Regions from separate parts of the Alkalihalobacillus sp. R86527 genome, predicted to be linked through region 1. Evidence: riboswitches for the same ligand, from Rfam matches in the RefSeq annotation. Region 1 holds a riboswitch; the other holds the start of a gene.

What was found. A riboswitch is a leader RNA that binds a small molecule or an ion and turns the genes downstream of it on or off. The one in region 1 is predicted to bind FMN.
Region 2: linked by a shared signal. The riboswitch ahead of ribD (bifunctional diaminohydroxyphosphoribosylaminopyrimidine deaminase/5-amino-6-(5-phosphoribosylamino)uracil reductase RibD) and the one ahead of SJY16_RS17515 (ECF transporter S component) in region 1 are both predicted to bind FMN.

What each region holds. Positions count from the first base shown of each region.
Region 1 covers NZ_JAXHBW010000001.1:3,357,513-3,360,985, reverse strand. The annotation lists gene SJY16_RS17520 (amidase family protein) at 1-735, opposite strand, end outside; gene SJY16_RS17515 (ECF transporter S component) at 859-1,440, opposite strand; FMN riboswitch at 1,588-1,723, opposite strand; gene SJY16_RS17510 (c-type cytochrome) at 1,895-2,254, opposite strand; gene spoIIP (stage II sporulation protein P) at 2,435-3,473, shown strand, end outside.
Region 2 covers NZ_JAXHBW010000001.1:1,653,746-1,657,218, forward strand. The annotation lists gene lysA (diaminopimelate decarboxylase) at 1-1,106, shown strand, start outside; gene SJY16_RS08455 (peptidylprolyl isomerase) at 1,199-1,636, shown strand; FMN riboswitch at 1,657-1,805, shown strand; gene ribD (bifunctional diaminohydroxyphosphoribosylaminopyrimidine deaminase/5-amino-6-(5-phosphoribosylamino)uracil reductase RibD) at 1,930-3,024, shown strand; gene ribE (riboflavin synthase) at 3,024-3,473, shown strand, end outside.

The DNA.
Region 1 (3,473 bases):
GTTGTCTTGCCCTGATAGAATACCGAGTAGGATGGCGGAATCTGTTACATTTCTAGAGATAGGTCCTGCTGTGTCCTGAGTAGAGGAGATAGGAATAATCCCTTGTCTACTAATTAATCCGACTGTTGGCTTTATTCCAACTGTAGCATTTGAGCTTGTAGGATTAAGAATAGACCCATTCGTTTCAGTTCCGATAGCAGCAGTGGCGAAATGACATGCTACAGCAGCTGCAGAGCCTGAGCTTGAACCGCCTACATCTAGTGTTCTTGGACCATAAGGGTTTAGTACTTGTCCGCCCCTCGAGCTATAGCCGTTAGGCATTGTGTCGCTCATAAAATTCGCCCATTCTGTCATATTGGTTTTCCCAAGTATGACTGCTCCCGCTTCTCTAAGGTTAGAAACGAGAAAAGCATCACCTCTACCGAAAGAATTCGAAAGCATAGATGAGCCTGCACTCGTGTGCATGTTATCACCTGTATTAATATTGTCTTTCAGTAGAATAGGGATACCATGCAAAATGCCCTTTGGACCTTGTAAATTACGTTCTCGATCAAGACCCTCTGCAATAAACAGAGCATCTGGATTCACTTCCAATACCGCATTAATTTCAGAGTTAAAGTTCGCGATTTGTTCTAAGTAAAAACAAACTAGTTCATAAGATGTTAATCTTCCTTCAAACATTGCTTGTTGTAGATCTAAAATAGTTGATTTTTCAAGCCAATCAATGGATAACATAAGGTGAGTACCTCCTTTTCTACTTTTTGTACGTATTCAACAACTTGCATTAGTTTTCCTTCATATGGAAAAAACGTCAATATAAAAAAACGCGTATCCCATGAGGATACGCGTTTCGTTTTATTAAGCAAGTCTGGTTTGTTTCGCAAACCACGGTTTTAATTTAATAAAGAAGGCAATAAATATACCAGCTACAATCGAACCTTTTATAATATTAAACGGTGTAATTCCCGTTAAAACTAGTGCCTGACGTGCTGAAGCTGACATCGCTTCGAATCCCATGAACCATGTGTAAGCTGGAAGAATTACGAGATAGTTCAACAATCCCATCATTGCTGACATCAAGAGAGTTCCAAGAATTAGCCCAATCGTAAGGCCTTTCTGTGTCTGGTTAAACTTCCTGAATATAATAGAAGTCGGCACGATAAAGAATACACCTGCAATAAAATTAGCAAGCTGTCCAATAGGGACTCCAGTAAAGCTTCCCTGAATTCCATAATGGATAAAGTTCTTTATTGCTTCAACTAATATACCTGCTACTGGACCATACAGAATCGCCACAAAAAGTGCTGGAATTTCACTGAAATCAATTTGTAGAAAAACAGGAAAACCAGGTAGTGGAAAATCTAGTAGCATCAGTAGATATGAAATACTACTGAACATCGCTACAACGATCATACGTTGTGTCTTTGATACAGTTTTCATTTGACATTGCTCCTTTGATTTTTGAACCATCGAAAAGGAGATGTGGCCCTATGCACGTAAAAAAACCATGAGTATGGGGCTCATGGTAGTCGGCATGGGGAAATAAGCAAGCTTATCGTCTATTTTTCAATAGAGAGCTTGCTACTCCACCATCTTCTCCCATCCAGACTATACTGTCGGCTCTGGATTTACACCAGATCCTGCCCAAACTACAGGCTCGCGGGCTTGAGGAAATTATTCCTTCACCGCCGGTCGGGAATTGCACCCTGCCCCGAAGATAGTTCGTATACTATTTTACAGCTTCATTATACATCGCGAGAGAAGATAACTCAACAAAAACATCTTGAAGTCAAGCTATTCTGTGATAATGCTTTCAACGAAGTGATAATAGATCATTCAAAGGTAATAATAAAAAGCTCTCTGTTGGATTAACAGAAAGCTTTTTATTACAATATTATTTTTTTTCGGACAGCCATTTAGCGACCATCTCAGCTTCTTTACCTTGAATGACACCAGCTGGCATTCCGCCACCTTTACCATTCTTAATAATGCCGAGAATCTCGTCCTTTGAATATTTACCACCTACAGCTTCTAGTGCAGGACCTGCTCCCCCACCAAGGTTCTCACCGTGACAGGAAGCGCAGTTCTGAGAGAAGATTTTTTCTGCTTCTCCTCCTGCTGAGTCTTCAGTCTGCTCACCATGGCTTCCTTCAGAACCAGCGTGTTCTTCCGTTGTAGACAGCCAGTATGTAAAGCCTACCACTATCGCTAGGAACAAAATTGTCGAAGCAATATACATCGATGATTTTCCCATTCTGTTCACCTCCCCTATCCTATCTTAATCATACTTTTCGCACATTCAATTATCAAATATATTTTGCAGATATTTTGAATCATATACGCTTCTATCTATTATTGCTAGCAAAAAAATCTTCTAATGTGATTTTTGTTTCATAGACATAGAGTATGAAGCCGGCGAGGGAGAGAAGAGCTTATGAAACAAAATGCGATAAAGTTATTTAGTAATCCTAGTAACAAAATGCTTAGAACACTTTCATTCCTTATGATCATTAGCTTGATTAGTTTGTTTATCGTTGCGGGATTTATCTCGTCTTCTGAAACGAAATATCGATTTTCTTCCTCAATGATGCACGACTGGGTTACGAGCTTTTCAAATGAAGCAATGATTTATGCGATGGGCACTGAAAATCATTATTTAACGCAAGTGCTGCCAGCAGGAAGCGAGCCTCCTGCGCTATCACTTGTCGCTTTTCAATTTATTACGAGTATAAAGCCAGGGGACATCCGAAGTCTTCTTGGTAGTGAACTGCCTGGGTTTGCTTTATATGATGCAAAGATCCATGTGGCTGGGGAAGGAACGAGCTTTGCGAATCTTCCTGTTGAGTCGGTTCCGCCTTTGAACGATCTACTTATCGAAAGGGATGTTCCATCAGACAAATTGGTTATTCAAGATCCCAAAAAGCCTGTTACGCCACCGGTTCAAACTACTAACGGAAAAGATGTAGCTTTCATCTACCACTCTCATAGTTATGAATCATATTTACCTTTGCTAGGACTTGAAGGGAATAAGAATGGTGATCTTGCCAACGATGGAAAAACAAACATTACGTTAGTAGGGAAAATGCTTGGAGAAGCCCTTGAAAATAAAGGGATTGGGACAGTGGTCGATGATTCAAATATAGGGGCCCTGTTGAATGAAAAAGGATGGCAACATGGTAGGGCATATGATGTATCTAGAACCATCGTCCAATCAGCAATGAGCAGTAATTCAAATTACGATTTGTTCATTGATATTCACAGAGATGCTCTTCGTAAGAATGATACTACAGTAACAATCAATAATGAAAAATATGCTCGCACCGTATTTGTAATAGGTGAAGAAAATCCGAACTACGAAAAGAACCTCAAACTTGCAAAGGAACTGCATACCGCATTAAAGGAGAAATATCCAGGGCTGAGTAGAGGAGTAATCGGAAAGAAGGGACAACGAGTTGATGGTGTATATAACCAGG
Region 2 (3,473 bases), 1.7 Mb from region 1:
TCATCCAGCTTGCTGAAGAAGAAGGGTTAAGTCTCGATGTAGTCTCAGGAGGCGAACTCTATACTGCACTACAAGCAGGATTTCCGGTAGAGCGCATCCATTTTCACGGTAACAACAAAAGTGAATCAGAAATAAGAATGGCTCTAAAAGCGGGAATTGGATGTTTTGTAGTTGATAACTTTTACGAACTCTCTTTACTCGAGCAGTTGGCGTTTGAAGAGGGTGTTTCAACAAATGTATTGCTTCGAATCACTCCAGGTATCGAGGCTCACACGCATGACTATATATTAACTGGTCAGGAAGATTCAAAGTTCGGCTTCGACTTACAAAGTGGTCAGGTAGAACAGGCGATCGAGACCACTTTGAAAATGGGAAATATTCATCTTCTAGGCCTTCATTGTCATATAGGTTCACAAATTTTTGAAACCACTGGGTTTGTAATGGCGATCGAAAAAATTTATAGTTATCTTCATAAATGGTATGAAGATTTTGGATATGAGCCACAGGTACTTAATTTAGGTGGTGGATTTGGAATTCGCTATAATAGTTCGGATCAACCTATCCCTCCTTCTGAATATATCGATGCTATGACGAGTGCCGTTAGTAAGCAGCTTGAACATAGTACAATGGCGATGCCGGAAATTTGGATCGAACCAGGCCGATCTCTAGTAGGTGAAGCTGGGTCGACGTTATATACCGTAGGTTCTCATAAAAATGTTCCTGAATTACGAAATTACCTTGCTGTAGATGGAGGGATGAATGATAACCTTCGCCCAGCACTTTATAAAGCGAAATATGAAGCGTCTATTGTCAATCGGATGAATGAACCTAAAGATACTCTTTACTCAATTGCAGGGAAATGCTGTGAATCAGGAGATATGTTGATTTGGGATTGTGAGCTTCAACGTGCAATCGCAGGTGATGTAATGGTTGTTTTTTCTACAGGGGCATACGGGTATTCTATGTCTAATAATTATAATCGCCTTCCAAAACCAGCAGTTGTATTTGTTGAAGACGGTGAAGCAAGTCTTGTTGTTCAAAGGGAATCATATGAAGATTTAATCCAACATGATCGCCCCTTAAACAAAATGGTTATTTCGAAATAGTTTCTATGTGGTAAATAATACGGTAAATACGTTACTGTATGCTATAATGAAAGAGCTTTTAAGCAAATTGTTTACGCAGGAGGATATTTTTTATGAAAAAAGGTTCAATCGCATTTGAAAATGGCGAAGTAATTCAAATTAAATTTTTCCCAGAGGAAGCACCTAACACGGTAGCTAACTTTGAAAAACTAGCTAACGAAGGATTCTATAACGGTGTTAATTTCCACCGTGTCATTCCAGGTTTTGTTGCACAAGGTGGAGATCCAACAGGAACTGGTATGGGTGGCCCTGGTTACACAATTGACTGTGAAACAGAAGGTAATCCAAACAAACACGTAGCAGGATCACTTTCTATGGCTCATGCTGGTAAGAATACTGGTGGAAGTCAGTTCTTCCTTGTACATGAACCACAACCTCATCTTGATGGTGTTCATACAGTTTTCGGCCAAGTAACGGAAGGAATGGAAACTGTTCTTCGAGTTAAACAAGGAGATGTAATGAAAGAAGTTAAGGTTTGGGACGAAGAATAATTTAGCTTAAACTAAATAAAACTTTCCTTCGGGGTAGGGTGCAATTCCCAACCGGCGGTAATGATTGATTATCTAATCAACTAAGTCCGTGACCCGTGTGCATATTGCATACGGTGGATCTGGTGAAAGACCAGAACCGACAGTATAGTCTGGATGGGAGAAGGAGTAAAAGTTTACCAGCCCTTTTGAAGAATGACCTTCAAAAGGTTTATTTGGTATACTCTTTTCAAAAGCCTCCCTCATCAATCGGGAGGCTTTTTTATATCTCTTAACCCCAATTGATTTGTTAGGAGATGGTCAATGTGAATAATAAAGATTATATGAAGATGGCAATTGATCTTGCAAGAAATACAATAGGGCAAACTGCGCCAAACCCAGCTGTTGGTGCTGTTCTAGTAAACGAGGGCAGAATTGTTGGTATGGGAGCTCATTTGCAAGCGGGTGATGCTCATGCTGAGATTAACGCACTTCGAATGGCAGGCGAAAAAGCAAAGGGAGCAACTGCATATGTGACTCTTGAACCTTGTAGCCACCACGGAAAAACACCGCCTTGTAGTAGTGCCTTAATAGAGGCTGGAGTTTCTGAAGTCTTTGTTGCGATGAAAGACACCAATCCCCTTGTAGGAGGGAGAGGATTAGAAAGACTGAGAGAAGCGGGTATAATCGTTCATTTAGGATTGCTAGAAGAAGAAGCATATTCGATTAATGAAGTGTTTTTCCACTACATAAATACGAATAAACCTTTTGTCACATTGAAATCTGCAATTTCAATGGATGGGAAAGTGGCGACAAAAACGGGTGACAGTAAATGGGTTACTGGACCTGAGGCGAGGCAAGATGTTCACGCTCTACGTCATCAACATGATGCAATACTAGTAGGTGTTGGAACTGTAGAAAAGGATAACCCTTCACTAACGACGAGGTATGGAGAAGGTTTGAGTCCAGTAAGAGTTATTCTTGATCGTTTGCTAAGGCTTCCTTCAAGTGCAAAGCTGTTGCATGACGATTCAGTTGAAACATGGATCATCACGACTGAGAAAGCAAAGAATGAAACAAATAGAACATTCGCTTCACATGTGAAAGTGTTAGCTCTGCAAGGTGAATCGCTTGAGATCGAAGAGATATTGAGACTTCTTGGAGACCGCGGAATTACCTCAGTATTAGTAGAAGGCGGTCCTACTGTAAACGGTAGTTTTCTTGAATCAGGGGCTTTTCAAAAAGTTGTTACTTACATTGCACCCAAGTTGATCGGAGGAAAAGAAGCTCCTACTTCTTTTGAAGGCTTTGGGGTTTCACATATGAAAGAGACGGTAGAACTGAAAATTGAGAATGTAGAACGTGTTGGCGACGATATTAAAATTATTTCCACACGAAAAGAGGTGCAATAATGTTTACAGGAATCGTTGAAGAAATCGGAAAAGTCCAGAGTGTCCATCAATCAGGTGAATCAATCGTAATGGATATTCGTGCATCAAAAATACTTCAAGATGTCCACTTGGGTGATAGCATTTCGATTAATGGGGTATGTTTGACAGTTACCACTTATACGGACTCTGCTTTTTCTGTGGATATTATGCCGGAAACATTTCGTGCAACGGGCTTACGAGAACTAAGACCGAATGATCACGTGAACTTAGAACGGGCAATGGCTGCGAATGGAAGGTTTGGAGGTCATTTTGTCTCTGGTCATGTAGATGGAATAGGTGAAATTGTTAAGATTGAACAAGTTGATAATGCACAGTACTTTGATATTAAGCTTTCGGCAAGCCTCATGGATTATTTTGTTGAAAAGGGTTCTATTTCAGTTGATGGAACAAGCTTAACGGTGTTTAAACTT